3 regions of the Sulfitobacter sp. EE-36 genome follow, and region 3 is predicted to be linked to each of the others. Evidence: riboswitches for the same ligand, from Rfam matches in the RefSeq annotation. Region 3 holds a riboswitch; each other region holds the start of a gene.

Region 1 (9,953 bases), 1.1 Mb from region 3:
AAGGCATTTCCGTTTTGCCCCCTCAATCGTGAATTGCTCAATCTGCAGTTTTCCGGCATAAATGCCAGCAGCAGTTAGGGCAGCCTCGGGATCAACCCGGCGTCCGAGAGATGAGGCAAAACGATGGTACGACTTTTCACGATGATCTGTGTTGTTGGCACGCTGGCCGCTTGCGGCGGACCGCGCGGCTATAACCCCAGCGGCGGCTTTGGCCGGGGCGCTGTCTTGTTCGCCACCGGGCCGATCCACAACGCCTGCATGAAATCGGGGCGCAAACAGGCGAGCGCGGCGCGCTGCGGCTGTATCCAAGCCGTTGCCGACAAAGAGCTTTCTTCGTCAGAACAGCGCCGTGGCGTACGCGTTTTCTCGGACCCTCACAGCCTGCAAGAGGCACGCCAGTCCAACCGCAAAAGCGACAATGATTTCTGGGCTGTATGGAAAGCCTATGGCCAGACAGCATCGACCCTGTGCAGCGCCACCTAAGACCGTGACACCGGCGGCAGGGGCACGCCCCTGCCCTAGATCTGTGGCCGCGAGGGCGGGCCGAAACGGTCAATTAGACGGTCTTTGATCTGATCACGGGCGGCGCGGTATTGCGCGATCTTGGCATCGCGCGTTTCCCCCAACCCTGTCGGGTCGAGGATCGGCCAATATTCCACAGTCAGATGATAGAACCGCGTCAGTTCCAGCGCGCGGCGTTGGCTGGCGGGGCTCAGCGCGATGATCAGATCGAAAGAGCTCAGATCATCGCCCCAATTCTCCATCTCGTCGAAACTGCGGGACCGGTGGCGGGATAATTCCACGTCCAGCTCTTGGCACACCGCGATAGAGAAACCGTCGATTTCCAGATCGTTCATAACGCCGACGGATTGCACATAGGTGCCCGTGCCGTAGAACTTTTTCATCAACCCTTCGGCCATAGGCGACCGCACCGCGTTGTGATCGCAGCAAAACAGCACCGATTGGGGCAGTTTCTGGGTCATCTAGCCGCCGTAGTGCAGAACGCAGATGAGGGTGAACAGGCGGCGGGCCGTATCTGTATCGATCTCGGCCTTGCCTTCAAGCCGCTCTTGCAACACCCGAGACCCTTCGTTGTGAATCCCGCGCCGTGCCATATCGATGGTCTCGATCTGCGAGGGGGCGGATTTCTTGACCGCCTCGAAATAGGATTCGCAAATCTGGAAATAGTCTTTGACAACCTGCCGGAACGGCCCCAGCGACAGATGGAATTCCGCCGCCTTTTCAGCGCTTTCGGTGTTCACATCGAAGACCAGCCGTTTGTCACGGATCGACAGGCCCAGATGGTACGGCCCTTGTGGCACCGACCGATCATCGCGCGACGGCAGGGTAAAAACGTTGTCCTCCAGCAGATCAAACATGGCGACTTTGCGCTCTTGCTCTATCTCGGGCGTGGGCGGGGGCAGGTTCGCGTCGTCAAGCGCGATATGCGTGATCCGGGACATGGGGACGTCTCATTTAGTGTCTATCCCGCCGACCTTAGACCGGGCGGCGGGGTTCTACAATTGACATCGGCGGGCCGGACAAAGGGCCGTTGCGTCAGTCGTTCAGTTTGCGCAGCCTTGCGGTGACCGACAGACCATGCGCCTCAAGGCTTTCGGATCGCGCCAGACGTTCCGCCGACGGGCCGATTGCGCGCAGCGCGTCCGGCGTCATCCGTGCCAGTGTCGTGCGCTTCATAAAGTCCAGCACCGACAGCCCGCTGGAAAACCGTGCAGAGCGTGCCGTGGGCAGCACGTGGTTCGGCCCGCCCACGTAATCGCCAATCGCCTCGGGGGTCCATTGACCAAGGAAGATCGCCCCCGCGTGCGTGATCTGCGCGCTTAGCGCATCCACATCCGCGACGCAAAGTTCAAGGTGTTCAGGCGCGATACGGTTGCTCAGCTTGGCGGCTGTCGCCAGATCCGGCACGGTAATGATCGCCCCGTTCTCGCGCCAGCTGGTGCCCGCAATCGCGCGCCGTTCCAGCGTTTCCAGCCGCGCACCCACAGCATCCGACACCGCGCGGCCAAACGCCTTGTCCGTGGTGATCAGGATCGATTGGGCGCTTTCGTCGTGTTCGGCCTGGCTGAGCAGATCAAGCGCGATCCAGTCAGCATCGTTGTCCCCATCCGCGATCACGAGAATTTCGGACGGGCCCGCGATCATGTCGATGCCCACCTTGCCAAACACCCGCCGTTTCGCGGCAGCGACATAGGCATTGCCGGGGCCGGTGATCTTGTCGACGGGGGGGATCGTGTCGGTGCCATAGGCCAGTGCGGCCACCGCCTGCGCCCCACCGATGCGGTAAATCTCGTCAACGCCCGCCAGCCGCGCAGCCAGCAACACCAGCGGGTTCAACACCCCGTCCGGCGTGGGCACGACCATCGCAAGCCGTTCTACCCCCGCGACCTTGGCCGGGATCGCGTTCATCAAGACAGAGGAAGGATAGCTTGCCAGACCACCGGGCACATAAAGCCCTGCGGCGGATACCGCGCTCCACCGCCAGCCGAGCGTGGCACCGGCGTCGTCCTGCCACTGCGCATCCTCGGGCAGCTGCCGCTCGTGATAGGCACGGATACGCGCCGCAGCGAGTTCAAGCGCTGTGCGATCCGCGTCCGAGACTTCGGCAACCGCGGCGTCAACTTCAGCAGCATTGATGCGCAGGGTGTCGGGGGTCAGCGCGATGCGGTCGAACTTCTGGGTCAGCTCGATCACCGCGGCATCGCCCTTGGACCGCACCTGTGCGATGATCTTGGCCACCGTGTCGTCCACGTCGGGGCTGTCTTCACGCTTGGCAGAAAGCAGCGCGGTGAACGCCTGTTCGAAATCGGGCTGATCGAAGTCTAGGAATTGAGGCATCGGATGTCCTTTGCAACGTGCAATGGGCTGAGAAGGGATGCCACACGGGCGACCCGCACGGCACAGTATGTGGAAGAACGCTTAGGCCGGATGTTCCGGCAGCTTGCGCGACGGGGCCACATAGGGGCGCGTCACATCCTTCAAGGTCACATCCAGCGCTTCGACCGTCAGCCGGATCACACCGTCCCCCGCGAGGGTCAGCAGCACGTCGCCCGAGGGCGCATCGGTTTCGGTAAATTCGATCTGCAACAGCGACAGGATGGTATCCGCATCCCCCTTGTTCACGCCCTGGCTGGACACGCGCTGCACGTTGCTGAACATCAAGATTGTTTGCACGCGTTCCGGGGCGTGGCGCGATTTGCCCGCGTCTTCCCACCGCACGCGGTTCAGCAACAGGGCAAAGCGCCCCTCTTTTTGCAGCCAGCGCATTTCCGATCCTGGAAATACAGCATCCTGCGCCAGCGAGGAGATCACCTTGAGGTCATCGGCATCCAGCGCGCCGAGGTTCAGCGGGGCTTCGCGCCCGTCTTCGAAACGTGCATCTTCGGTCATTGGTCTTTGATCCGTTCAATATTTGCGCCCACGCCGCGCAGTTTCGCCACCACATGTTCGTACCCGCGATCCAGATGGTAGACACGGCTGACGCGTGTTTCGCCTTCGGCGGCCATACCGGCAAGGATCAAGGAAATCGATGCGCGCAGATCGGTCGCCATGACCGGCGCACCTTTCAGCTTTTTGACGCCGTGAACCGTCGCGGTGCCGCCGTGGACCTCGATATCGGCCCCCATGCGGATCAGCTCGGGCGCGTGCATAAAGCGGTTCTCGAAGATTTTTTCTTCCAGCACCGAGGTACCGTCCGCCGTACACAGCAGCGCCATCATCTGGGCTTGCAGGTCGGTGGGGAAACCGGGGAAAGGTTCGGTCGTGACATTCACCGCGTTGATCACGCCATTGCGCCGCGCGACTTTCAGACCCTTGTCCGTCTCGGTCACGTCGATCCCTGCCGCGTCAAGCTTTTCGCAGAAAGCCCACAGCAGGTCGATGCGCCCGCCCAGCAATTCAACCTCGCCACCACACATCGCAGGGGCGAGCATATAGGTGCCCAGTTCGATCCGGTCGGTCACAACACGGTGGGTGGCCCCATGCAGGCGGTCAACGCCCTGAATCTCGATCCGGCTGGTGCCGTCGCCATCAATCTGCGCGCCCATAGCACGCAAGCAATCCGCGAGGTCTACGATCTCGGGCTCGCGCGCGGCGTTGTTGATCACCGTCGTCCCCTTGGCCAAGGTCGCAGCCATCATAATGTTCTCGGTCGCGCCGACAGAGGCAAAGGGGAAGTCGATGACCGCACCTTTCAATGCCCCGCCTTGCGCCTTGGCGTGCAGATAACCGTCACGCAAGTCGATCTCTGCGCCCATCAGAGCCAGACCATCGGTGTGAATATCCATCGGACGCGCACCAATCGCGCAGCCGCCCGGCAGTGATACCTGCGCGTGCCCTTCGCGGGCCAGCAGCGGCCCCAGCACAAGGTTCGACGCGCGCATCTTGCGCACGATGTCATATTCGGCGCGCGTGTTGATCTCGCCATGACACGACATCGCCAGAACCTGACCGTCCTGCATCGATGTCACCTCTGCCCCCAGGGACCGCAGCAATTCGGTCATGGTGCGGATGTCGGACAGGCGCGGCGCGTTGGTCAGCGTCAGCGGCTCTTCGGACAGCAGGGTCGCGGGCATAAGCGTCAGACAGGCGTTCTTGGCCCCCGCAATCGGAATTTGTCCCGACAGCGCACCGCCGCCTTTGACCACAATCGAATCCATCCTTCAGCCTTCCTTGGTTTGGCCGGTCGGCCCGTTATCTGTCTGCGCGTTATTATTTTGCGTGTCGTCGCTTTGGCTTTTGTCGCTGCGCGCACGCGCTTGCGCCTTGCGTCGGCCCATATTGGCTTTCAGCGCGGCTTTCAGCCTGTCTTCCCGCAATACATTGGGTTTTGGCGGCTTTTGTGGGGCGGTATCCTTTGACATGTCGATTGTCTAGCGCAGCGGACCGATATGGTCCAGATTACGCTTGCACCATATTGCGAATGGGTCTAATCACCCGCCCACAGTGCTGGAGTAGCTCAGTGGTAGAGCGCGTCATTGGTAATGACGAGGTCGGGAGTTCAATCCTCCCCTTCAGCACCAGATCCCCCCTTTAAGCATATCGTTTCGCCCTGATGCCTTATTTATCTGGCGTTGCGGTTTTGGCATGTGCCATGGATGCGCCTGAAGGCGTCGCAGCGCCCCCTGCCCCGAAACATCCCGAATCACGATGGCAGAAGAAAACCCCGACCGCTTGCGCCGCCGGGGTTTCGATTTTCACGTGAAGCAATTTAGCCGCGATATGTCAGACCGGCAAACAGACGGCCCTGATCGCGGTGGCGACCCCCGTGGACCGACCCTGCAACGGATGCCACACCGGCAATCAGCGACGCAGCGGCCAGCACAAAGGCGGTCAGGATACCGGCGTTACGCGCGGTTTGCGCAGCCTCAACCGCTGCTTCTTTCGCTTCTGCTGCGGCCTGTTCAGCCTCGGCCTTGGCGGCGGCTACAGCGTCTTCGACTTCCTGACGCGCTTCCTGCGCTTGGGTCACGATCTGGTCCACACGCTCTTTCGCCTGAGCCTGGGTCAGATCGGTGCGAGCGGCAACAGCGCCGGCAAGATAGGTCCGGTCTTCCTCGCTGACCTCACCCGTGCGGTAAATATTGGCGACGATGCTGGCGGTCTGCTCTGCCAGTTGCTCGGGATCGGCTGTCAGGGGGTCGACCTGATTGGGGCGCAAAAGCTGGTTCGACAGGTAATCTGTCGGATCATTCTTGGCCTCATCCGGGATTGCAGCACCCGCCGCATCGGCCAGTCCGGAGGCAGCACCTCCCACGGCAGAGCCCGCAGCTTCGACGACCGTACCAGCTGCTTTGCCTGCACCCGCAGCAACATTGCCCGCGGTATTGGCTGCAAAGCTCAGCGCGCTTGATAGCATTACGGCGGTGATCACAGAGCCGAGGCCCCAAACAACCAGACCGTTGATCCCGTCACGTGCAGTGACTTCATCATCCGTAGCGCTCTCGACGCGGCGGCGCATGCGGCCCGCGATATAACCACCGGCCAGATAAGAGGCGACCAGCGTGATCACCATCCACAGCGCGGTGAGCACCAGTTCAAGCGTCGATGAGTTGTCGGTTCCGTCCAGCGTGATCGACGACAGGCCAAGTGCCGCGCCGAAGGTGGTCAGCAAAAGGCCGATCGCCACAGCGACAACGGTACCCGCGAAAATTGCGGGCCAGTCGACATAGGATCCATCGGCAGTTTTTTCAGTGAGTGTCGTGTTCATGTAAATGCCTCCCCGGCGTTTGCTTACGCCAAGCCGACCAGCGACAGCACCGCCATAACCACGACCACAAGACCAACGAGATAAATGATACCGCCCATTTTGAATACTTCCTCTTTGCGTGCCAGACGCGGGATGCACTGGCTTCACAAAGGCAACGTCAGGGAACCGGCATAGTTCCGCTGACCGCGCAAATTACCCGCACTGCGGGAGATGACAACGTGCGCGGGACGGGCAGTGACTACGGGTCGCCCTGCCACGTACCGTCAAAGATCATCTCGTCCACGGGGAGCCGTTTGCTCCAGCCTTTCACCTCAAGTTCGGGCGTCTGGTAAAGCTCGTCCACGTGGCCCAGACACAGGTAGCCGACGATTTCTATCCGGTCGGGGATCTTCAGCAGGTCACGCAGATCGGCATCGCGGAACACGCTGACCCAGCCCATTCCGATACCCTCGGCGCGGGCGGCAAGCCAGAGGTTCTGGATCGCGCAGACGGTGCTATACAGATCCATGCTTTGATTATGGGTGCGCCCCAGCACGACCTTACCGCCACGGCTGCGGTCACAGGTCACGCAGATATTGACCGGTGCCTTGCGGATGCCTTCGAGCTTCAACGACCTGTAGGTTGTCTGGCGGGCGCCCTCGAACATCTGTGCGGCTTCTTCATTTGCGCGGTTGAAGGCGTGCCAGACCTGATCGCGTGCGGCCTGATCGCGGATGACGATGAAATTCCACGGCTGTGACAACCCGACGGACGGTGCGTGATGCGCGGCGGTCAGTATTCGGTGCAACACATCCTCGGCCACTGGATCGGGTAAAAACTGATCGCGTACATCGCGGCGGGTAAAGATCGCCTTGTAGACGGCGTCGCGTTCAGCATCTGAAAAAGGCGCGGCGGGTGCCAGCGCAGAGGGTATCGGCATTGTTCAGTCCCCAACAATACGTTTATGCGCCAATCCCGCTGTCCATGCGGGGCAAGCTGTACTGTCTGGCCGGTCTTCTGACTTAGGGTCGTCTGGTCCGCGCGCCTTCCCGGAATATTCCAGTGGCCTATGCGCAAACCATCCCCATTACAGCGTTGGGCACGTGCCGGAGTTTCACCAGCTTCCCGATTCTTCCGCGAGGCGGACACCAGACCCGGCCATTGGGCCACGGCTGTCCGCCCGGAACAAGCCCTAACGCGGGGATCAGCCGCGTTTGGTTGCGAAAATCTTCTTCATCACGGCGTCGAACTCGTTCCACGAGATGACGGCCTTGTTGCCTGCATAGCCGTGATAATAGGACCGCCCGTTAGAGGTCGGGAAACCGGCCCAGATACGTGCGAGGTTTTCCATAAAGCGGTGGCGGCTGATCTTGCCCTTCTTGAACGCGTTAAACCCCGCATCGACCAAAAGGATATCCGCCAGCCCGTCCTGCACCGCCGAGGTAAAGCGGTCATTCTTGCTTAGCCCCGCCTGTCGCACCAGACTGCGCAGCGTGGATGGAATGAATTGGTATCGACCGATGGCATGCGGTTGGCCCGGCGTGCGGTCGATCCAGCGGTAGATCTCGCCGATGGTCATTTGCGTCGGACGCTGTGGCGGCAGCCGTTTGGCCCCGTACTGCACGGCGTCATAGCCCTTTGGACCCGCCTCGGCCCAAGCGATGAGGCTTTTGAGGTCCGCGGCCGTGCTGACCCCGCTGAGCTCTTGGAAAGACCGGCTGCGGCTGCTCACGGTTTTGGACCGGACCTGCGCTTTGGGCTGGACCTTATGGCGCAGCTTGATCTGACCCTGCCCTGCGGATTGCATGACGTTGAACGAGATGTCGCTTTGCATGGCAGAGCGCGCACCGGACAGGCTGAACCCTTCGGCGCTGACAGTGGTAGCGGCCAGAAGTGCCGCGGTTGCGATAATTGGTAGTGTGCAAGTAACTTTCATATCATCCCCCATGATGAAAAAATTTGTCATGGGACCATGGTGACCGCAGACGCTCGCGCTTTCATTCGCGCAAGCAGGTGGGTCGGGGCCATGGACGGATAGGCCGGCATATCTTTTGGGATAGGGCGCTATTCTGCGGTGCGGTTGCCCCCTCCGTTCAGACGGGCGTGGGCAGTGTGGCACGCGGAACGGCCCCGGTGTTTCACGCGAATCCAAAGAGGGGATTCGCGGTAAACCACGGAAAAAACGCATAGCCCGCGACCCGCAAACGGGGCGTCAAGCCCGCTTCCGGGGGCTAAGCCATGATATTCATTTACTTATTTCCCGCGCAGCGGTGGTCGTTTTGTCGGAGTTGCGCTATGATTAGTCGCAAATACATAAAATGGAGAGCATCTAATGACAGATGAAACGTCGCCGGGTATCCCGACACCCGACGGGGCCGCTGCCGTAATCGACACGGATTACGAGATCGGCCAAGACAACAAAGAAGGCAGCGTGGGGCCCTTCGGCTTCGACATTCACAACCCGGTCTTCGCGATCTCGGGTGTGTGTATTGTTGCCTTTGTATTCTATACACTCGCGCTGCCCGAACAGTCTGGCGCGCTGTTCACATGGCTGTTCTCGTCGGTGACAAAGGGCTTTGACTGGTTCTTTATCTCTGCCGGCAACATCTTTGTGCTGTTCTGCCTGTTCCTGATCGTCACGCCTTTGGGCCGTGTGCGTCTTGGCGGGGCCGAAGCAAGCCCCGACTATACCTACCTTGGATGGTTCTCGATGCTGTTCGCGGCGGGCATGGGCATCGGTCTGATGTTCTATGGCGTCTCTGAACCACTATCGCATTTCTCGAGCTCCATGGGTGGCACTGCTGTTGGCGAAGACGGCCTGCGCACCGATTGGGCACCTTTGGGCGCGGCCGCGGGCGATCAGGCCGAAGCGGTTCGTTTGGGTATGGCGGCCACGATCTACCACTGGGGCCTGCACCCCTGGGCGATATATGCCGTTGTGGGTCTGGCGCTGGCGCTGTTCAGCTATAACAAGGGTCTTCCCCTGACCATCCGCTCTGCCTTTTACCCGATCCTGGGGGAACGCGTCTGGGGTTGGCCCGGTCACGTGATCGACATTCTCGCCGTATTTGCAACGCTCTTTGGTCTGGCGACATCGCTTGGTCTGGGTGCCACGCAAGCCAACGCGGGCTTGAACGAGCTCTTTGGTGTGGCGGTTGGTCCAACAACTCAGGTTCTGCTGATCACCGGCATCACCGCGATTGCGACCGTGTCCGTGCTGCGCGGCCTTGATGGCGGCGTCAAAGTCCTGTCAGAGATCAACATGGGTCTGGCGTTCTTGCTGCTGGCCTTCGTGCTGCTGGTCGGACCGACGCTGGCGATCCTGTCGACCTTCGGGTCATCGCTGCTGGCCTATGTGGAATATCTGCCCGGTCTGTCCAATCCGATCGGCCGTGAAGACGTGAACTTTATGCAAGGCTGGACATCGTTCTACTGGGCATGGTGGATCAGCTGGTCGCCTTTCGTCGGCATGTTCATCGCCCGCGTCAGCCGTGGCCGTTCCGTACGTGAGTTCCTGACCTGCGTTCTGCTGATCCCGAGCCTCGTTTGCGTCCTGTGGATGAGCGTCTTTGGTGGCATGGCAATCGATCAGGTGATCAGCGACGGCTACACCGCCGCGCAAGAAGCCGAGCTGCCACGCCAGCTGTTCGCCATGCTGGATGCGCTTCCGCTCGCCGGGATCACATCGCTGATCGGTATCGTATTGGTCATCGTGTTCTTCGTGACCTCGTCTGACTCCGGCTCG
Region 2 (9,953 bases), 1.5 Mb from region 3:
GTGCCGGCGAAGGCCCAACCGCCAGCGCCGTATTGTCGGACATTTGCGATATCGCACGCGGCTGGCATGGCCCGGTCTTTGGCCAGCAGGCGGCAACGCTCGCCTCGGCCACCGCGGCCCTGTCGCAGCGCCCCGCCGCCTTCTATCTGCGCATGGGCCTGCTGGACAAACCCGGTGCCCTGGCCAAAGTCGCCACCGTTCTGGGCGAGGCCGGCATCAGCATCGACCGCATGCGCCAGACCGAACACCGCAGCGATCAGGCACCCGTCTTGATCGTCACCCATAAATGCAGCCGCACCGCGCTGGACGAGGCTCTGGCCGCGATGGCGAAAACCGGTGTGCTGGCAAGCGATCCCGTGGCGCTGCGGATCGAGGATCTGTAACCCCGAGGGGCGCGGCCGCCCCCCTGCCCTGCCCATTGTGGGGAGGAAGGGACGGATGCCTTCGGCGAGGATTTTTGACCATTTGGAAGAGAGGGATGCATGAGCTTTCTAGGTGTTGATGCGTCTTTGACGGGGCGTCGCTGGGTTGGCCCCGGTGTCGAGGTGGAACGCGCGACCGAAGTTCTGGTGCAGCAGACCAGCCTGCCGCTGGCCCTGTGTCAGGTGCTGGCGCGGCGCGGTGTGGCAGCGGAAGAGGCCGAGGCGTTTCTTGCGCCGTCGTTGCGCGATCTGCTGCCTGACCCGCGATCCCTGCGCGACATGGAGAAAGCCGCGACCCGTTTTCTAGCTGCGGTCAAAGCGCGTCAGCGGATAGCCGTTTTTGCGGATTATGACGTGGATGGTGGTAGCTCTGCCGCGCTGCTGCTGGTCTGGCTGCGCGAGATGGGCTGCGCCGCGACGCTTTATGTGCCGGACCGGATCGACGAAGGATATGGCCCCAATGACGCCGCAATGGCCGAATTGGCGGCGTCCCATGATCTGATTGTCTGCGTTGACTGCGGGACCTTGTCGCATGGGCCGGTGGCCGCGGCGGTCGGGGCGGATGTCGTTATTCTGGACCACCACCTGGGCGGAGAGACCCTGCCCGACGCCTTGGCAGTGGTGAACCCCAACCGGCAGGATGAAGACGGTGCCTTGGCGCATCTTTGTGCCGCGGCAGTGGTGTTCTTGATGCTGGTCGAGGCAGGGCGCCAACTGCGCGAAGCGGGCGCACGCGGGCCTGACCTGATGGCGCTGTTGGATCTGGTGGGGCTGGCCACGGTGGCCGATGTCGCCCCGTTGATCGGCGTGAACCGCGCCTTTGTGCGTCAGGGGCTACGCGTCATGGCGCGGCGCGACAGATTGGGGCTGGCCGCCTTGGCCGATGTGGCGCGGATGGATACGGCCCCTGCGGCCTATCATCTTGGGTTTCTGCTTGGCCCACGGATCAACGCGGGCGGGCGTATCGGGCAAGCGGATCTGGGGGCAAGGCTACTGGCCTGCGATGATCCCCATGAGGCGCAGTCGCTTGCCGAAAAGCTGGATCTGCTGAACACCGAGCGCCGCGATGTTGAAACCGCCGTCCGCGCCGCCGCGCTGGATCAGGCAGAGGCCCGCGGCTTTGACGCGCCTTTGGTCTGGGCCTCGGGCGCGGGCTGGCATCCGGGCGTGGTGGGCATCGTCGCCTCGCGTTTGAAAGAGGCGTCCAACCGGCCGTCGATCGTGATCGGGTTCGAGGATGGCATCGGCAAAGGCTCTGGCCGCTCTGTCTCGGGGATCGATCTGGGCGCGCCGATCCAGCGGCTGGCGGCCGAGGGCCTGCTGATCAAGGGCGGCGGGCATAAGATGGCCGCCGGTCTGACCGTGGCCGAAGACAAGCTGGACGCCGCCATGGCGCGGCTGTCAGAGCTACTGGCCAAGCAGGGCGCGCATCTGGCCGGCGCGGCAGACCTGAAGCTGGACGGCATGTTGATGCCCGCCACCGCGACGGTGGAACTGGCGCAGCAAGTGGAACAGGCAGGCCCCTTCGGGGCCGGTGCCCCTGCCCCGCGATATGCCTTTGCCGACATGCAGATCCGCTTTGCCAAGCGGGTGGGTGAAAGCCACCTCAAGATCAGTTTCGGCGACGGCAACAACACCAAAATGGACGCCATCGCCTTTGGTGCATTTGACGGCCCGCTTGGTCCGGCGCTGGAAAACCACGGTGGTGCACGGTTCCATCTGGCGGGCCGTCTGGACATCAATACCTGGCGGGGCCGACAGTCGGTGCAGCTGCGTCTGGAAGATGCGGCACCTGCGTAAAAATTTTTCATTTTCTTTCGATTTCTGCTTGCGCGCCTGCGCCGCATTCCTTAGAGAAGCGCTCACAAGCTAAGTGGCCCGTTCGTCTATCGGTTAGGACGTCAGGTTTTCAACCTGAAAAGAGGGGTTCGACTCCCCTACGGGCTGCCACTTGTACCCTTACCCGACATTCTAAAGACAATGCGACCTGATCTTGGGCGAGATGTGTTTGCCGTTGTTTCTGCGCTGTTTGATCTAGCGCGGCGGGCTGGACGGCTAAGCCCTGATATCTCTGACGGCGGTTTGCGGCGCGCCTATTACATCCATAATCAGAAAACTGAGCTCAAAATTAGGTCGATTAGATAAATCACGGCAGTCTTTAGGTGGACCTCAGACACACGCGAGGATGACCACCATGAAAGCCATGAGCCTTACCGCCTAGGGTGGCGACGCGACGTTCGAGGCCGCCGCCCTGAACGCCCATATCGCGTCGACCGTTGGGCTGCTGGAAATCGACCTGTCCCCTGCGCACTTCAAAGGGCTGTCGCTGCATATCATCTTTATGCTGCTTCCAATGCTTGCCAACCAAGGCCGTGCAAAGCACGGGGGAGATCCTGACCAAACTGGCAGAGATTGTGGACGCAGGGGCGCTGAAGCCCTTGCTTGATGACCAGAGATTCGGCCTTGATACGGTGGGCGGGGCCTATGACCGCCTGACCAGCGGGCAGGCCATCGGCAAGGTGGTTGTAGACGTCTGATCATACCACCAGATGCGTGATAAGAGGTTGCCAACGTACAGGCGCTGGCAGCCCCTTATTGGCCCATTTCAACCGGAAACTGCTGGGCATCCGCCCATTGGCGCGGTGATTGCCCGTACATCCGCCTGAATTCGCGACTGAATTGCGACGGGCTGACGTATCCCACATCAACCGCCGCTTCATTCACGGACATGCCGCCTGCGATCTTCATCGCCGCATTATTGAGCCGCATGGATTTGACAAACTGGATCGGGGCCATCGTCGTCACCTGTTTGAACTTGCGGTGAAAGGCGGCGCGGCTCATCCCGGCGCGGGACGCCATATCATCGATGGAGATCGGCGCGTCCAGGTGAGAGGATACATGCGCGATCGACCGTGCAATCGCATTGCCCGCGCCGAAGGCCTGTCTGGCAAAACTCCCTGCCTCCCCCTTCAGGATCGCGTAATAAAGCTCGCGCAGCCGTGCCTCACCAAGGATCGCCGTATCTGCCGGATTGCCACCCAATTGCAGCAAACGCAGCAGCGCGTCGGCAAAGGCATCATCCCAAGCGGCCAGCCTGATCCCCTGCGCGCGCAAACCGCCTTTGACCTCGGGAATCACATTGCCGGTATTTTCCATCTCCATCGACAGTTCTGTCATCATCCGCTTATCGAGCGAAATGATAACCCCGTAGAGCGGGCTTTCGGCAGAGGCGGTCGGCGTGCCGGCCTTCACCGGCATCGACATCGGGCAGCACATATATCGGCTGTCGTCATAGATGTACCTGTGCCCGTCCAGCACGGCCTCTTTCGCCCCGCTGACGATAGCAATAACGCTGGGTTCATAGACCGCCGGCACGCACGGAATCGCCTGCGTGGCCCGAAACAGGCGCACCCCGTCAATGCCGGTTCCCGTCAGCCCCTCTTGGGTCGCGTTGTTCTGGATTAGCTGTCTGATCTGGTCTTTGCTCATGAGGGCGATCTACTGCGTCACATCAGCCTTTCGCAAGCGCGTGATACAATCAGGCAAGTATTCGCGACGATCTCGCCTGTTTTGAGAGACAGCCGAGAGCTATTTACCCTTCAACACCAAACACAGCGCGCATCGCTGCCGCGCTGACATCGAAAAGGAACATGACGATGAAGGACACGACTTTCGGACCCAAAGGCTGGACACCTGATCGCCTTGGATCGCTCAAGGGGAAAACATATCTCATCACCGGCACGACCGCCGGTGCGGGCTTTCAGGCCACGCGCATCCTGCTGTCCAAGGGGGCAAAAGTCGTCATGCTGAACCGCAACGCCGATAAGTCCATCGCCGCGGTAAAAACGCTCAAGGACACGTTCGGTCCCAACGCCGAGGTGAGCTTTGTGCGGATGGATCTGTCTGATCTGGCCAGCGTGCGCGCCGCGGCTGAAGAGGTGCAAAGCACCGTTCCCCGGATTGACGCGCTGATCTGCAACGCTGCCATCGCGCAGGTGCCGACACAACAGCTGACCGTTGACGGGTTCGAAAGCCAGCTTGGCACCAACCACTATGGGCACTTCCTGCTGTGCGGGATGCTGTTTGATCGCATTCAGGAAAGCGCGGGCCGGATCGTTGTGGTGTCCAGCCTCGGGTACAACATGGGGATCAAGACGATCCAGTTCGACGACATGAACTGGGACAAGAACTATAGCGCCAACGCGGTCTACAGCCAAAGCAAGCTGGCGCAGATGATGTTTGCCTATGAGCTTCAGGACCGGCTGAAAGCCACCGACAGCCGCGTTGAGGTATACGTCTGCCACCCCGGCGCGTCGGCGACCTCGCTGATCAGCACAAGCGGCGGGCTTTTCACACGGGTCACCTGGTGGATGATGAGCAAGACGCCAATGGTGCAATCCGCCGAAAAAGGCGCGTATCCCGAGGTCATGTGCGCGACCGAAGACGGGTTGGCGCAGCGCGCGCTTTATGGCCCGACCGGATGGCTGCAAACCGGAGGGCCCGTTGGCAAAGGCACGCTGAACCCCCATGCCTACGACAAACCCGTGATGGAGAAACTCTGGACCGTCTCCGAAAAAGCGACAGGTTTTCACTGGGAAATCTAAGGGAAACGCGCGCCCTCATCCCGCGCGCGGCGCGCCTTTCACGCGACGATCCCCTCTCGCCATACGCCCCTTTGAATACGGCATCAAAATCTGTGATTTTTTTGCCGTATTTCCCCGCTTTCTCATGCGGCTTGCACTTGCGCCCGCCGATGGCTTTGCCTAAAGAAGCGCTCACAAGTTAAGTGGCCCGTTCGTCTATCGGTTAGGACGTCAGGTTTTCAACCTGAAAAGAGGGGTTCGACTCCCCTACGGGCTGCCACTTGGTTTTCCATCCGTTTGTTATTTGCCTCTCGTCCGTTCTGCGGAACCGTGGCCTGCGTTATTTGCCTTTGTCACGCGATGACGACCGCAAAAACGCAACTTGACGGGTGGGCGGACAACTGTCATCGAAACCGGGTCGGTTTCCTTCGGGAAATAATAGGGAATTCGCCATCCGCCCTTTGGTGTGGATGAACCGGAACTGCCCCCGCAACTGTAGACGGTGAGCTACCTCCATCATGCCACTGGGCCTAAAGGTCCGGGAAGGCGGGGACAGCCGCGATCCGTCAGTCAGGAGACCTGCCGACACTGAACCTGAAACACCGGGCGGGGTTGCTCGGGAGAGGATGATGATGGGACCGGATCTTACCTTACGCGCAGACCAAAATGCGCCCGCGCGCCGTTTGGCTGGCCCCTTCTCTTTCTATTCAAAGACCCCGGCATCGGACCAACCGGAGCCCTTGATATGAAACCATTTTTTTCCAGCCTGACCCTAATTGCGAGCCTTGCGGGCAGCACCGCGCTTGGCGCAGAGACAGACTATCCGCTGACGATCGACAACTGCGGCCATACGCTCAGCTTTGACGCGGCACCCCAGACCACCGTGACCATCGGGCAATCCACGACAGAGATCCTGTATCTGCTGGGCCAGCAGGACCGGATCGCGGGAACCTCTGTCTGGTTCAGCCCCGTTTTGCCAGAGTTCAAAGAGACGAACGATGCGATTGAACGGTTGGCGGACAACGATCCCAGCTTTGAAAGCGTGTTGGGCAAACGCCCCGATCTGGTCACCGTGATGTATGAATGGCACGTCGGCCCCGAAGGTATGGTCGGCACCCGCGACAGCTTTCACGAGGTGGGCGTGCCAACCTATGTGATGCCCACCGATTGCGCGGCCAAGGATAACTCTGTCGGCGCGGACGGCACGCGATCTGAACTGTTCACGACCCAGCAGTTGTATACCAGCATCGAAGAGCTCGCCCGCATCTACAACGCGCAAGACGCCGGTGCCACGCTGCTGGCAGACCTGCAATCGCGCGAGGCAAAGGCGGTCGAGAAAGCCAAATCGCTGAACCTGCCGCAAGGCACCTCGGCGCTGTTCTGGTTCTCGTCGTCCGAGATGGCGGCGGACCCTTATGTGGCAGGTCAACAGGGTGTGCCCGCCTATATGATGGACAAGCTTGGCGTTGAAAACGTCGTGACCTCGGCCGAGGAATGGCCGCTGGTCGGATGGGAGACTCTGGCGAAATCCGACCCGACCTTCATCGTGCTTGCCAAAATGGACCGTCGCCGCTTCCCCGCGGATGACATCGAGAAAAAGCGCGACTTCCTGATGAACGACCCCGTCGCCCGCGAGATGACCGCGGTGAAAGAGGGCCGCATCATCACCATGGACGCCCATGCGATGGACCCCACCGTGCGTGCGATCTATGCGCTGGAAACGATGGCTGACGCGCTGTCCGGTTTCGATCTGGCCGAATGACCGCAATCGACCGCTCTGTGATGCGCAGGCCGCAGTGGCACTGGTGGGTGATCATCCCGCCGGTGCTGCTGGCCGCACTGCTATTTGGTGCGGCCATCGGCGAGGTCTCTATCCCGCCGCTGGTGGTGCTGAAGGTGCTGGCCAACAAGGCGCTGAACGCGGGCTATGCGGTGGACAAGATCGACGAGGGCATCGTGTGGAACTACCGCATGGCGCGGGCCGTGGTGGCGATGTGCTGTGGCGCCGGTCTGGCGCTGTCGGGCGTCGTGTTGCAAGCACTGCTGCGCAATGCACTGGCGGATCCCTATCTGCTGGGCATCTCTGCGGGGGCGTCCACGGGTGCTGTTGCAGTGACCATCCTCGGGCTGGGGGGTGGTGCCATCTCGCTGTCTATCGGTGCGTTCAGCGGGGCGCTGGTGGCTTTCGCTTTTGTCGCCTTGCTGGCGCAGGCGGCGGGGGGCGGTGTGGGCCTGCGGGCCGCGGGCGTGATCGTGCTGGCCGGTATTGCGGGCAGCCAGATGTTCAACGCCCTGACCGCGCTGATGATCACGAAATCGGCCAATGCCGAACAGGCCCGTGCCATCATGTTCTGGCTTTTGGGGAATATGTCGGGCGTGCGCTGGCCCGATGTACTAAGCGCCCTGCCCGCGGCGATGATCGGTCTGCTGGCCTGTCTGTGGCACGCCCGCGCGCTGGATGCCTTTACCTTCGGCAGCGACAGCGCCGCGTCCTTGGGCATTCCGGTGCGCCGCGTGCAGCTGCTGCTGATCGGTACGGCGGCGCTGGTCACGGCGGTGATGGTCTCGGTGGTGGGTGCGATCGGCTTTGTCGGGCTGGTGATCCCCCATGCCATGCGCATCGTCGTGGGGCACCGTCATGCGATCCTTGTGCCTGCTTCCGCACTGGCGGGGGCGGTGTTTCTGGTCTTTGCCGATGTGATCTCGCGAGTGATCGTACCGGGCCAAGTGCTGCCCATCGGCGTGGTGACCGCTTTGGTCGGCGCGCCCGTCTTTGCACTGATCCTGATTGGCAAAAGGACGTCGCCATGATTCTGTCCTGTCACGAACTGGGCTGGCGGGTGCGCAACCGCGCCATCGTCAATGACGTGTCCCTGTCCTTGCGTCCGGGCGAAAAGCTGGGGCTGATCGGGCCGAACGGGTCGGGCAAATCCACGTTGCTGCATATGCTTGCCGGTATTCAGAAACCCTCGCGCGGGCGGGTCGAGCTGGACGGCGCACCGCTTGCAAAGATGCGCCAGCGCGATATCGCGCAGCGACTGGCCCTGGTTGAACAACACGCCGATACCGCAGATCGCATCACCGTGCGCCATGCCGTTGAACTGGGCCGCACCCCGTGGTTGTCCGCCCTGCGCGGGTGGAGCGCAGGGGACGACGCCATCGTCACGCAGGCGCTGGCGGATGTGGATCTGTCGGGGTTTGGCGACCGACACTGGCACACGCTGTCGGGCGGTGAACAACAGCGCGTGCATATCGCCCGTGCACTGGCCCAAAGGCCGCAAGTGCTGCTGCTGGACGAGCCGACGAACCATCTGGATATCCGCCACCAGCTTTCGATCCTTGAGCTGATCCAGCGCTTGCCGACAACGGCGATCATCGCCCTGCACGACCTGAACCAAGCCACCCTTTGCGACCGGATCTGCGTCTTGCAAGATGGCAAGCTGCGCGCCATCGGCACCCCCTCCGAGATCATGACCGAAACCCTACTGCGCGAGGTCTTTGGCGTCTGCGGGCATTTCCTTGTCGATCCGGCGGATAACGCGCAGGTGATCCGCTTTCACACGGCGACCCATTAAGCGCGCCAAGCGGCCACACTTCTATTCAACTCCTTACGCATTTGGTCGGGAACCATCCGTCACGCTACAGGTTTTGCCTGTGGACCCTGAAGGAGTAGCTACAGATGACCGACAAGAAGCAAACCCCTCCCACAACCACAGACGCCGGCATTCGCGTTCAAAGCGATGAACATTCGCTGACCGTTGGCCCCGATGGCCCCATCGTGCTGAATGACCACTATCTGCTTGAACAGATGGCGAATTTTAACCGTGAACGTATTCCAGAGCGCCAGCCCCACGCCAAAGGCTCGGGCGCATTTGGCACCTTCGAGACGACGCAAGACGTGTCGAAGTACACGATGGCGAATATCTTCCAGCCCGGCGCGAAATGCGATGTGGTGATGCGGTTTTCGACCGTTGCAGGCGAACGCGGCAGCCCGGATACATGGCGCGACCCGCGCGGCTTCTCGATCAAGATGTACACCGACGAAGGCATCTTTGACATGGTCGGCAACAACACCCCGATCTTCTTTGTCCGCGATCCGATCAAGTTCCAGCAGTTCATCCGCAGCCAGAAGCGCCGTGCGGATAACAACATGCGCGACCACGATATGCAGTGGGATTTCTGGACGCTCTCGCCCGAAAGCGCGCATCAGGTGACCTATCTTATGGGCGACCGTGGCATTCCGAAAAACTGGCGCGAGATGAACGGGTATTCCAGCCACACCTATTCGCTGGTCAACGCCGAGGGTGAAAAGTTCTGGGTCAAGTTCCACTTCCACACCGATCAGGGCGACGGCAATGCCTACCTTAGCCAGGATGAAGCCGACAAGCTGGCCGGGACCAACGGCGACTACCACCGCGCCGATCTGTTCAACAACATCCGCGACGGGAACTACCCCAGCTGGACGCTCAAGTGGCAGATCATGCCTTACGAGGATGCCAAGACCTATCGCATCAACCCGTTTGATCTGACCAAGGTCTGGCCGCACGAGGACTACCCGCTGATCGAGGTCGGCAAGCTGACCCTGAACCGCAACCCCACTGATTTCCATACAGAGATCGAACAGGCCGCGTTCGAGCCAAACAATATGGTGCCGGGCGTCGGTCTGTCGCCAGACAAGATGCTGTTGGCGCGGGGTTTTTCCTACGCTGACGCGCACCGCGCGCGGCTGGGTGTCAACTACAAACAGATTCCGGTCAATAAGCCCGTCTCGCCGACCCATAGCTATTCGAAAGACGGCGCGGGCCGGACTGAAAAAGTGTCTGATCCGGTATATGCGCCCAACTCCTACGGTGGGCCCTCCGCGCAGCCGCATCAGCATGAAGCGGGCCTGTGGTATTCCGATGGCGACATGGTGCGTCAGGCCTATACCCTGCGCCCCGATGACGAT
Region 3 (9,953 bases):
CTCCTGTCTTGAATTTGGGTCACTGTCAGGGGCGCGCTTTGCGGCGGATCGCCTGCGCGCCCGTGGCGGATAAGGGTGAAATGCCCGTCATGGCTGGCGGTCAGCGTGACGGGGGCAGGGGCGGGATGGGCGCAGCCTTTGGCACAGCCCGAGATATGGATCGTGTCGTCACGATCGGGCGACAGATGCGCGGCGATGGCGCGGGCGGCATCGCGTGTGTCCGACAAAGCCTGACGGCAGCCGGGGGCACCGGTGCAGACCTGCACACGGCGGCGCGGATCGCGGGCGTCGGTGATGAAATCGGGTAGCGGAGCCGAGGGGGTGATCCCTTCCATCAACACCATGCGCCAAGGGGTCAGCCGCAGGGCACCAAGCTCCGCCAACTGCGCAAAGCTTTCCGCCGTGGTCTGGCCAAAGGCAAACCCGAGAAGCGTGCCTTGCGGGGTCATACCGGGCTCAGGGACGGGCGCAGCGGGCAGGGGGACGGTATCAGCGCCCACAGGAGCCCCCTTCGTCGCGATCTGCGCGGCCATGCGCCCCCGCCCGTCGGTCACGCCACCGGTGTCCAGAAACCAGCGCGCCAGCGTCAGTGCGGCATCTGCGGCAGTCTCGACGCATACCAGTTGGCCCACCTCTGCCCCGTCCGCCCGGCAGATCAAGCCAGCGGCGCTACGTTCGATCCGGATATCGGCAGAGGTGCACGTCAGCACAGGCCGTGCTCCGCAATCGATCGCAAAGCCGAACTTGCTGGGCAGGTCGGGTGCGTCTTCGCTGGAGAGCGCATGGGCCAGAGCTTGCGCCACGCGGTGGCTGTCGTCCCCATCCTGCCAGAACGGCGTCACGGTGATATTGCGCCGCGCCTCTGCCGCCAGATCGGCATCGACAAGGCCAATCTCGCGCAGCCCGTCGACCAATGCAGCATGGCTATCCGTTGTCACCCCGCGCAGTTGCAGGTTCGCGCGGGCCGACAGGTCGATCATCCCGTTGCCATGGGTGCGCGCCAGCGTGGCAACGCGGCGGATCTGGTCAGGGCTCAGCCGCCCCATCGGCACACGCAGCCGCACCACCAGCCCGTCACCCGACATCATCGGCCGCAGCGCACCGGGGCACCAGCCAAAGACCTGCGGCGCGCTCATGCGGGGGTGCCCAATTCGGCAAGGACAGAGTTGCGGCGCGACGTCCAAAGCCCCGCCCGGTGCAGCGCATCAAACCGCGCGCGCAATGCAGCAAGCGCTTGCGGGTTGGCGTCCTGCATGAAGTCGACCAGATCATCGCGCCCCAGCGTGGCATCGAACATGGCGTCGAACAGATGGTCCGGCACGACGCCTGCCAGATGCGCAAAGGCGGCAAGGTGATCCAGCGTCGCGGCAATCTCGGCGGCACCGCGGAACCCATGCGCCATCATGCCAGTGGCCCAATCGGGGTTGGCGGCACGGGCGCGCACCACACGGGCGAGCTCCTCGGTCAGGGTGCGGGCACGGGGCTGGTCGGGGCGGGTGGCGTCCAGATGGTACAGCGCGGCAGCCCCACCCTTGCCCAAACGCTGCATCGCGGCGGCAAAGCCGGCTTCATGGGCGGCGTAATCCTCTGCCATCAGCAGATCGGTCTCGGGCAGGTCTTGCAGGTGCACGAAACTATCGGCCCGCGTCAGCTGCGTCTCAAGCGCGTCGCGGGCATAGGTGATCTCTCCGCGCGCGTCGATCGCGTAGGACGACGCAGCCAGCCATGCCTCGCCCGCCGCTGTGCGCGCCTCGTCGGAATAGTCGTCCATCGCGGTGCCGATCCCCAAGCCATAGGAGCCGGGACGCGGGCCAAAGACACGCGGGGTCTGCACCAGATAGGGGTTATCAGCAGCCGTTTCGGGACGCTCGGCCAGTTTGGCAATTGCTGTCTCGAACAGCTGCGCCAGACCGGGGAACATATCGCGGAACAGGCCCGACACCCGCAGGGTCACATCAATGCGCGGACGGTTCAACAGCGCAAGCGGCAGAATGTCGAACCCGCTCACACGGTCGCTGCCGTCATCCCAGCGGGGGGACAGACCCGCCAGATGCAGCGCCATGGCAAACTCTTCCCCCGCCGTGCGGATGGTGGCAGAGCCCCACATGTCCATGACCAACCCCTTGGGCCAGTCGCCGTGATCCTGCAAATGCTTGCGCAACAATTCCTCGGCCAGCTTCACCCCTTGGGTATAGGCCGCGCGCGAGGGCACGGCCCGTGGATCGGTGGTAAACAGGTTGCGCCCCGTGGGCCGCACATCGCTGCGCCCGCGATAGGGTGACCCCGACGGGCCGGGGGGCACAAACCGCGCCGAAAGCGCCGCGATCAGCCCGTCGATCTCGCCCGTCCCATGATCGCCTGCGCCAAAGACATGCAGCCCGTCGCCATATTGCGTTTCCTTGATGTCGCAGACGAAGCGGTCGATGCGGGTCAACGCCTCTGCCGCGCTGGCGCTGGCATCAAGGCCGAGGTCCTGTTCAACCCCGCGGCCCTGCGCCTCGGCTCGGATGTCCGCGATCAGCCGGTCGCGCCGCGCAGGGTCCAGCCCGTCCGCGGTCGAGTATTCATCCAGCAGCCGTTCCAACCGTCCGAATGCATCGGGCAGTTTCGATGTCACCAAAGGGGGCGGCATATGGCCCACGGTCACGGCTCCGATACGGCGTTTGGCCTGCGCGGCCTCGCCGGGGTCATTGACGATAAAGGGGTAGATCACCGGCATCGGGCCGATCAGCGCCTCGGGCCAGCAGGCGTCAGACAGGGCGACGGATTTGCCCGGCAGCCATTCCAGCGTGCCGTGGGCCCCGACATGCACCATCGCATCCGCCTGCTGTTGCAGCCACAGATAGAAGGCGACATAGCCCGGTCGCGGTGTGCGGCTCAGGTCGTGATAGTCATCATCCCGTTCGGCCAGCGCCCCGCGTTCGGGTTGCAAGGCGACCAGCAGCTTGCCACTGCGCAGCGCCGGAAAACAGAACGCCCCGTCGTGAAACAGCGGATCATCCTGCGGCGCGCCCCAGCCTTCGGTCAGATCCTCACGCAACGCCTGTGGCAGCTTTGCAAGCGCGACCTCATACTCTGCCAGCGGCCAGCGGAGCGTTTCGGTGCCAAGACGGCTGGCAACCGTTTGCGTATCGGTAAAGTCTTGCGCATCCACGTCATAGCCCTGTGCCGCCAACTGCGCCGTCATCTCCCGCAACGAAGCCAGCGCATCCAGCCCCAGCGCATGGGCCATGTTCCAGTCTTTGCCGGGGTAGGTGGACAGCACCACCCCCACAGACTTTGCCGCGTTGTCCTGCACCCGTAGCTGGTGCAAGCGCTGCACGCGATCGGCGATGAAATCCACGCGGTTCGCGTCGGCGCGATGGGCGAAGCGGCTGTATTGCAGCGCCTCGTCCCGTTTGCCGGGCTGTTTAAAGCTGACGACACCGCCAAACAGACGGCCATCCACCTCGGGCAAGACGACATGCATCGCCAGATCGGTAGGCGACAGCCCGCGCTCTGATCCGGCCCAATCGCGCCGACGCGCGGTCGATAAGGCGACCTGCACCACGGGGCAATCTGATGCGCCCAGAACAGATGGTTCATCCGGCCCGCGCTGGGCGGAGAAAGCGGTGGCGTTCACGATCACCGCCGGATCAAGCCGGGCGATCTGCTGCGCGATCCACGGCGCGGTGTCCCCCTTGAGGCTGGGCGCGAATAGCCCCACGGCGTCAAAGCCACGCGCGTCGAGTGCTGCGATCAGCGCATCCACAGGATCGGTATCGGCAGCCGTCAGATAGGACCGGTAGAAGGTCACAATCGCGCGCGGCTTGTCGGAGGGTTCCGGCGCGGGGATCACGCCGGTGTGGGGGCGGTAGAACCCCGCCTCGGGCACGGTCTTGGCCCCTTTGGCTGGCCCCGCGTAAAGACCCGCGGCCAGCGACAGCTGCGCCAGTGCCGCCTGCGCAGCCACCGCCCCGCCCGTATCGCACAGATGTTGCAAGCGTCTTAACGTCGAATGCGGCAGCGTCGACAGCGCGTCGAGCCGTGGGTCGGGTTGGCCGTCCGCAGGCAGCACCGCCAGCGCGATCTGCTGCTTGCGCGCCATATCCTGCAAGGTCGCCAGCCCGTAAGGCCAATAGCTTTCGCCCCCGATCAGCCGCACCAATACCGCCTTGGCCCCTGCAAGGGTCTGTTCGGCATAGGTATCGACCGACAACGGATGTTTCAGCGCGACCAGATTGGCCAGCCGCAACGACGGCAAGCCCCCTTCCGCACGATGCCAGCCCGCCGCGAAAGCCCCCAGATCACTGTCCGAAAAGGACAGCACCACCAGATCCGCCGGCGTCTGCCCCAGATCTTGGGGCAGATCGCTTTGGTCCAGTCCGTGGCTTTCGCGAAAGACGACATGCATGGCGGCTTAGCCCTCCAGCACCGCGCGGATCGCGGCTTCGTTCACGTGATCATGTTCCGCGATCACAACCAGTTGGCTGCGGCGCGGCATGTCCCCCCAAGGGCGGTCGAACTGGCTGCGCACGCGCTCGCCCACGGCCTGCACCAGCAGACGCATCGGTTTGTCCTGAACGGCGATATAGCCTTTGACGCGCAGGATTTTCTGCTCGCGCGCCAAGCGCAACACGGCGGCCTCAAGCGTGGCGACATCGGCGACCTCGCCCATGTCGATCACCACGCTTTCAAAGTCGTCATGTTCGTGATCGTCATGCCCGTCGTGGTGGCTGGGGCGCGCGTCGATGTCATCTTCGGCGGCGGCTTCCAGACCCAGCACAACGCGGGGGTCGATCACGCCTTCGGTCATCGGAATGATCGGCAGCTTGCGCGGCGCATGCGCCTCGATCACCTTGCGCGCAGCCTCGACGCCCTCGGGGCCCGCCAGATCGGCCTTGGACAGCAGCACGATGTCGGCGCAGGCGATTTGGTCCTCAAAGACTTCGGACAAAGGCGTTTCGTGGTCCAGACTGTCATCGGCATCGCGCTGCGCGGCCACGGCCTCCAGATCGGGGGCGAACTGCCCGCTGACCACGGCTTCGGCATCGGCCAGGGTAATCACGCCGTCCACGGTGATGCGCGACCGGATCGCTGGCCAGTCAAACGCCTTGAGCAAGGGTTTGGGCAGCGCCAGCCCCGACGTCTCGATCAGGATGTGATCAGGCGTTTCGGGCAGGGCCATCAGGGCTTCGATGGTGGGGATAAAGTCATCGGCCACGGTGCAGCAGATACAGCCGTTTGCCAGCTCGACGATGTTCTCGGCGGGGCAATTGTCAATCGCGCAGGATTTCAGGATGTCGCCATCCACACCGGCGGTGCCGAATTCATTGACCAGCACGGCCAGACGCTTGGAGCCGGCGTTCTCCATCAGGTGACGGATAAAGGTGGTTTTGCCAGCGCCCAGAAAGCCGGTGATCACGGTAACGGGGATTTTGGTAAGGTTGGTCATTCGGTTGGCTCCTGTGGGGGAATGCGGGCGATGGATTGTTTGCGGAAGACCACGGGGCGTTCGCGCCAGGGCACCACGCCATCAGAGGTCTGGGCATAGGCAGAGACGCCCTTCACGATATCGGACAAATGCGCGTCAGTGTCGAGATCGCCGTACACATAAGTCCAGCGCGACGGGCCACCCGACAGGACCATCGAACAGCCCCGCGAACAGGCCGACAGACATTCGGCTCCGCGCAGCTGCACACCGTCGGGCAGATGCCCCGACAGCGCGTCAAACAGCTGTTGCCCGGGGCGCGGCGCGTCCTCGGCGGTGATCTGACCTGCGCGACAGGTGGTGCAAATGGTGACGGTGACCGGTTGATCCGTGGTGGTCATATCTTGCCTCATACGTCGATGGGCCAAGGGGGATCGCCAGCAGCGAACGACATGCGAACAGCGTTCTAGGCCAGTCGCGAAACACCCCGTTCGCCCGTTACAAACTATGCTGGCAGGTCTCCCGGCTTGCGGATCTAAGGCAGCTTGCCTTGCGAACCTTCACCTTCCCAGCCTGCGGGCCAGTGGTTGAAAGCTCTCTCCGGTCACGGTCGCGGGGGCGGCTGCGCTTGGCGCTGACCCAAGGCTGGATCAATGCGTATCGCGTTCCCTCTTCGCCTGTCTGGGACAGGAACCAACATACGCCCTGCATTGGTCATTTGCCCGCCCCTGTCAAGCTGCGCCTGTCATAACGCAGGGGCCAAACCCGCTTTGCGCGGATTTTCCCGCGGGCGACCAATGCGCAGAGGCCGCCCGCGGATGCTTGACGGGATCAGCGCAGGCTGACACCAAGGGCTGCACAAAAAACACGAGGTCCCGCCATGCCCACCCGCGCCATCATGATCCAGGGCACCGGATCGAATGTGGGGAAATCCATGCTGGTGGCGGGCCTGTGCCGCGCGGCCACGCGTCGGGGGCTTTCCGTGGCACCGTTCAAGCCGCAGAACATGTCGAACAACGCCGCCGTCACCGAGGACGGCGGAGAGATCGGTCGCGCCCAAGCTCTGCAAGCGATCGCCTGCGGGCGGCCCCTGTCGGTGCATATGAACCCCATCCTGCTGAAGCCCGAAACCGACAGCGGGTCACAGGTGATTGTGCAAGGGCAGCGCCATAGCACCCTGCAAGCGCGTGACTTCAGCAAGGCCCGCGCAGGGTTGATGGCCCCCGTGCTTCAAAGCTTCGGAATCCTCGGGCAAAGCGCCGATCTGATCATCGTTGAAGGGGCGGGCAGCCCGGCTGAAACGAACCTACGCCAGAACGACCTTGCCAATATGGGTTTTGCCCGCGCCGCAGGTGTACCCGTTGTATTGGCCGGAGACATCAACCGCGGCGGCGTCATCGCCCAGATCGTCGGCACCCAAGTGGTCATGGACCCGCAGGACGCGGCGATGATCACCGGCTTTCTGGTCAACAAGTTCCGCGGCGATGTCAGCCTTTTTGACGACGGCTACCGCGAGATTGAACGCCGCACCGGCTGGACGGGGTTCGGCACATTGCCGTGGTTTGCCAACGCGCATCTGCTGCCCGCCGAAGACGCGGTGGACCTGTCGCGCGCCCCCTCCGACGGCGGGTTCCACATCGTCTGCCCCATGCTCTCGCGCATCTCGAACTTCGACGACCTCGACCCGCTGGCGGCGGAGCCCTCGGTGCGGCTGACCATGGTCCCCCCCGGCACGCCGCTGCCCGCCGACGCCGATCTGGTGATCCTGCCAGGCACGAAATCCACCCGCGGCGATCTGGCTTTCCTGCGCGCCCAAGGCTGGGACATCGACCTTTATGCCCATGTGCGGCGCGGCGGCGCGGTGCTGGGAATTTGCGGCGGCTACCAGATGCTGGGCCGGTTTATCGAGGATCCGCAGGGCTTCGAGGGACCTGCGGGCCGCGAAGAGGGGCTGGGCCTGCTGGATGTCGAAACCCGCATGGCCCCGGACAAGACCCTGACCCGCGTCACCGCCGACCATGCCGCCACGGGCACGCAGATCGACGGCTATGAAATCCACATCGGACAGACGGTGGGGGCCGATTGCGCCACGCCCTTTGCGCATATCAACGGCATCCCCGACGGGGCAGGGTCGCGCGATGGCAAGATCACCGGTACCTATCTGCACGGGCTCTTTACCAACGATAGTTTCCGCAGTGCCTGGTTGGCGCAACTGGGGCTGGGGGCAGGGCCGACTTCCTACAGTCAGACCGTGGAAGATACGCTCGACGCGCTGGCCGACCATATGGAAACCCATCTGGACGTGTCCGCCCTGCTGGCCTGTGCCGCACCGGTTGCATAACGCCCGCGCTGACCTTTGGTCACGATCACGACGCTTGCTTAATTTTGTGATCGCGGGGATACATGCCGTCAAATTTACGCAAAGGACCCTTTGTTATGGAACGTAACCTGACCCTCGTTGCGCTGTTCGCTGCCCTGATTGCAGCACTTGCGTTGATCCCGAAATTCTCGCTTGGCTTTGGCGTGCCGATCACGGCGCAAAGCTTGGGCATCATGCTTTGTGGGACCGTGCTGGGGGCCAAACGCGGCGCGCTGGCCGTGCTGCTCTTCTTGCTGCTGGTCGCTTTGGGGCTGCCGCTTCTGGCCGGTGGCAACGGGGGGCTGGGTGCCTTCATGCTGCCGTCCTCCGGCTTCCTGATCGGCTTCCCCGTGGCGGCTTTTGTCACCGGCCTGATCGTCGAAAAATGGTACGGGCCCTCGCTGACCATCGTTGCGGCGGTTGCTTCGGTCATCGGCGGGATCGTCGTGCTTTATATCTTCGGGATCATCGGCCTGTCGATCGCGCTGGATAAATCACTGCTGGAATCCGCCGCGCTGGTGACCGTGTTCATCCCCGGTGACATCATCAAAGCGGTGCTTGCAGGCTTTATTACCAGCGGTCTGGCCAAAGCGCGCCCCGCCAGCGTCCTGTCGCGCAGCTGATCCGACGCAAAGCCTAGAACAGCGAAAGCGCCCCTAGAGGGGGGCGCTTTTTTCGTTGCCAGGACAGACGAAGCCTTACCCCCGCGCATAGACATCCTCGTAGCGGATAATATCATCTTCGCCAAAATAGCTGCCGGTCTGCACCTCGATCAGCACCATGGGCAGTTTTCCGGGGTTCTCCATCCGGTGCACAGACCCGAGCGGGATGTAGACTGACTGGTTCTCGCTGATCAGTTTCACGGTGTCGTCCACAGTTACTTTCGCGGTGCCTTCGACCACAATCCAATGTTCCGACCGGTGGTGATGGCTTTGCAGGCTCAGGGCTGCACCGGGGTTTACCACGATGCGTTTCACCTGAAATCGCCCGCCGATCACAAGGCTTTCGTACCACCCCCACGGGCGGTAATCGCGCGGCAGTTGGACCGCTTGGCTAGCATCCCGCCTTTTGAGCGCCTCAACCGCTTCCTTCACCCGCTGCGCTTGCGATTTATCCGCCACCAGCACCGCATCGCCCATGGCGACGGCGATGATATTGTCCAGCCCGATGCCGACCAGTTGCAACCCGTCGGTTTCCGACCGCAGCAGCGTGCCCGCACAGTCAATCGCGGTGGCATTGTCCGAACAGACATTTCCCGCCGCGTCAGGCCCACTTTCCAGCCAGACCGCATCCCAGCCGCCCAGGTCGGACCATCCGGCGGCGAACGGCATCACCGCGAGGTTATCCGCCTTTTCCATGATCGCATAATCGATAGAGATATCATCAGCTTGGCCCCAAGGCTCAGGCGCGAGTCGCGTGAACCCAAGATCAGATTCCGCGCCGTCGAGCGACGCCTTAACCGTGCGAAGCATATCGGGCGCGTGGGCCTGATAAGCCGCGATAATCGTCTGAGCCGTGAACAGGAAAATCCCCGCATTCCACAGAAAATTCCCGGCCTGCAGCATCTTGGCAGCCGTCGCCCCGTCCGGCTTTTCAACAAAGCGCGCAAGGGGTTGCGGGGTTTTGGCGCTCGCGTCAGCACCTTTAGCTAGCTCAAGATAGCCATAACCCGTTTCGGCCCGCGTAGGCGTGATGCCAAAGGTGACCAGATCACCGGCCTGCGCGCGCGGCACCGCGGCTTGCACGGTCTGGGCAAAAGCATCGCCGTCGGGAATCACATGGTCCGACGGCGCGACCAGCATCAGTGCTTGCGCGTCAGTGCGCCCGATATACAGCGCGGCGGCAAGGATCGCAGGGGCGGTATTGCGCCCCTCCGGTTCGATCAGGATCGCCTGCGCCGCCCGTTCCACCTGCGCCAGTTGTTCGGTCACGATGAACCGGAACGGGTCGCCAGTCACCACAATCGGAGGGGCGAATCCGGGGCCGGTCAGACGCTTGGCCGAAATCTGGAACAGGCTTTCATCCCCCATCAGCTTGGCAAACTGTTTGGGGTAGCATTTGCGCGACAGGGGCCAAAGACGCGTCCCCGACCCGCCGCAAAGGAGAATAGCGTGCATCATGAGAGGCAGTTAATCTGAAAAATTCTAACGAGAGATTAATCAAATGCGAGAGATTTAGCTGCGC

What was found. A riboswitch is a leader RNA that binds a small molecule or an ion and turns the genes downstream of it on or off. The one in region 3 is predicted to bind cobalamin.
Region 1: another riboswitch for cobalamin. It lies ahead of bluB (5,6-dimethylbenzimidazole synthase); the one in region 3 lies ahead of EE36_RS04970 (DUF1636 domain-containing protein).
Region 2: another riboswitch for cobalamin. It lies ahead of EE36_RS11835 (ABC transporter substrate-binding protein); the one in region 3 lies ahead of EE36_RS04970 (DUF1636 domain-containing protein).

The regions. Positions count from the first base shown of each region.
Region 1 is NZ_CH959310.1:1,529,656-1,539,608, reverse strand. Features, by position in the region: gene EE36_RS10065 (hypothetical protein) at 124-483, shown strand; gene EE36_RS10060 (low molecular weight phosphatase family protein) at 519-983, opposite strand; gene EE36_RS10055 (UPF0262 family protein) at 984-1,463, opposite strand; gene hisD (histidinol dehydrogenase) at 1,558-2,859, opposite strand; gene EE36_RS10045 (DUF2948 family protein) at 2,941-3,411, opposite strand; gene murA (UDP-N-acetylglucosamine 1-carboxyvinyltransferase) at 3,408-4,679, opposite strand; gene EE36_RS10035 (hypothetical protein) at 4,683-4,883, opposite strand; tRNA gene EE36_RS10030 (tRNA-Thr) at 4,968-5,042, shown strand; gene EE36_RS10025 (hypothetical protein) at 5,231-6,229, opposite strand; gene bluB (5,6-dimethylbenzimidazole synthase) at 6,468-7,148, opposite strand; cobalamin riboswitch at 7,198-7,376, opposite strand; gene EE36_RS10015 (hypothetical protein) at 7,413-8,174, opposite strand; gene EE36_RS10010 (BCCT family transporter) at 8,541-9,953, shown strand, end outside.
Region 2 is NZ_CH959310.1:1,920,746-1,930,698, reverse strand. Features, by position in the region: gene EE36_RS11870 (homoserine dehydrogenase) at 1-383, shown strand, start outside; gene recJ (single-stranded-DNA-specific exonuclease RecJ) at 483-2,222, shown strand; tRNA gene EE36_RS11860 (tRNA-Glu) at 2,298-2,372, shown strand; gene EE36_RS11855 (zinc-binding dehydrogenase) at 2,780-2,959, shown strand; gene EE36_RS11850 (AraC family transcriptional regulator) at 3,015-3,911, opposite strand; gene EE36_RS11845 (SDR family oxidoreductase) at 4,079-5,026, shown strand; tRNA gene EE36_RS11840 (tRNA-Glu) at 5,211-5,285, shown strand; cobalamin riboswitch at 5,408-5,607, shown strand; gene EE36_RS11835 (ABC transporter substrate-binding protein) at 5,751-6,767, shown strand; gene EE36_RS11830 (iron ABC transporter permease) at 6,788-7,816, shown strand; gene EE36_RS11825 (ABC transporter ATP-binding protein) at 7,813-8,580, shown strand; gene EE36_RS11820 (catalase) at 8,685-9,953, shown strand, end outside.
Region 3 is NZ_CH959310.1:469,648-479,600, reverse strand. Features, by position in the region: gene cobG (precorrin-3B synthase) at 1-1,136, opposite strand, end outside; gene cobN (cobaltochelatase subunit CobN) at 1,133-4,393, opposite strand; gene cobW (cobalamin biosynthesis protein CobW) at 4,400-5,434, opposite strand; gene EE36_RS04970 (DUF1636 domain-containing protein) at 5,431-5,811, opposite strand; cobalamin riboswitch at 5,905-6,123, opposite strand; gene EE36_RS04965 (cobyric acid synthase) at 6,291-7,751, shown strand; gene EE36_RS04960 (biotin transporter BioY) at 7,847-8,392, shown strand; gene EE36_RS04955 (mannose-1-phosphate guanylyltransferase/mannose-6-phosphate isomerase) at 8,468-9,889, opposite strand; gene EE36_RS04950 (GDP-L-fucose synthase) at 9,944-9,953, opposite strand, start outside.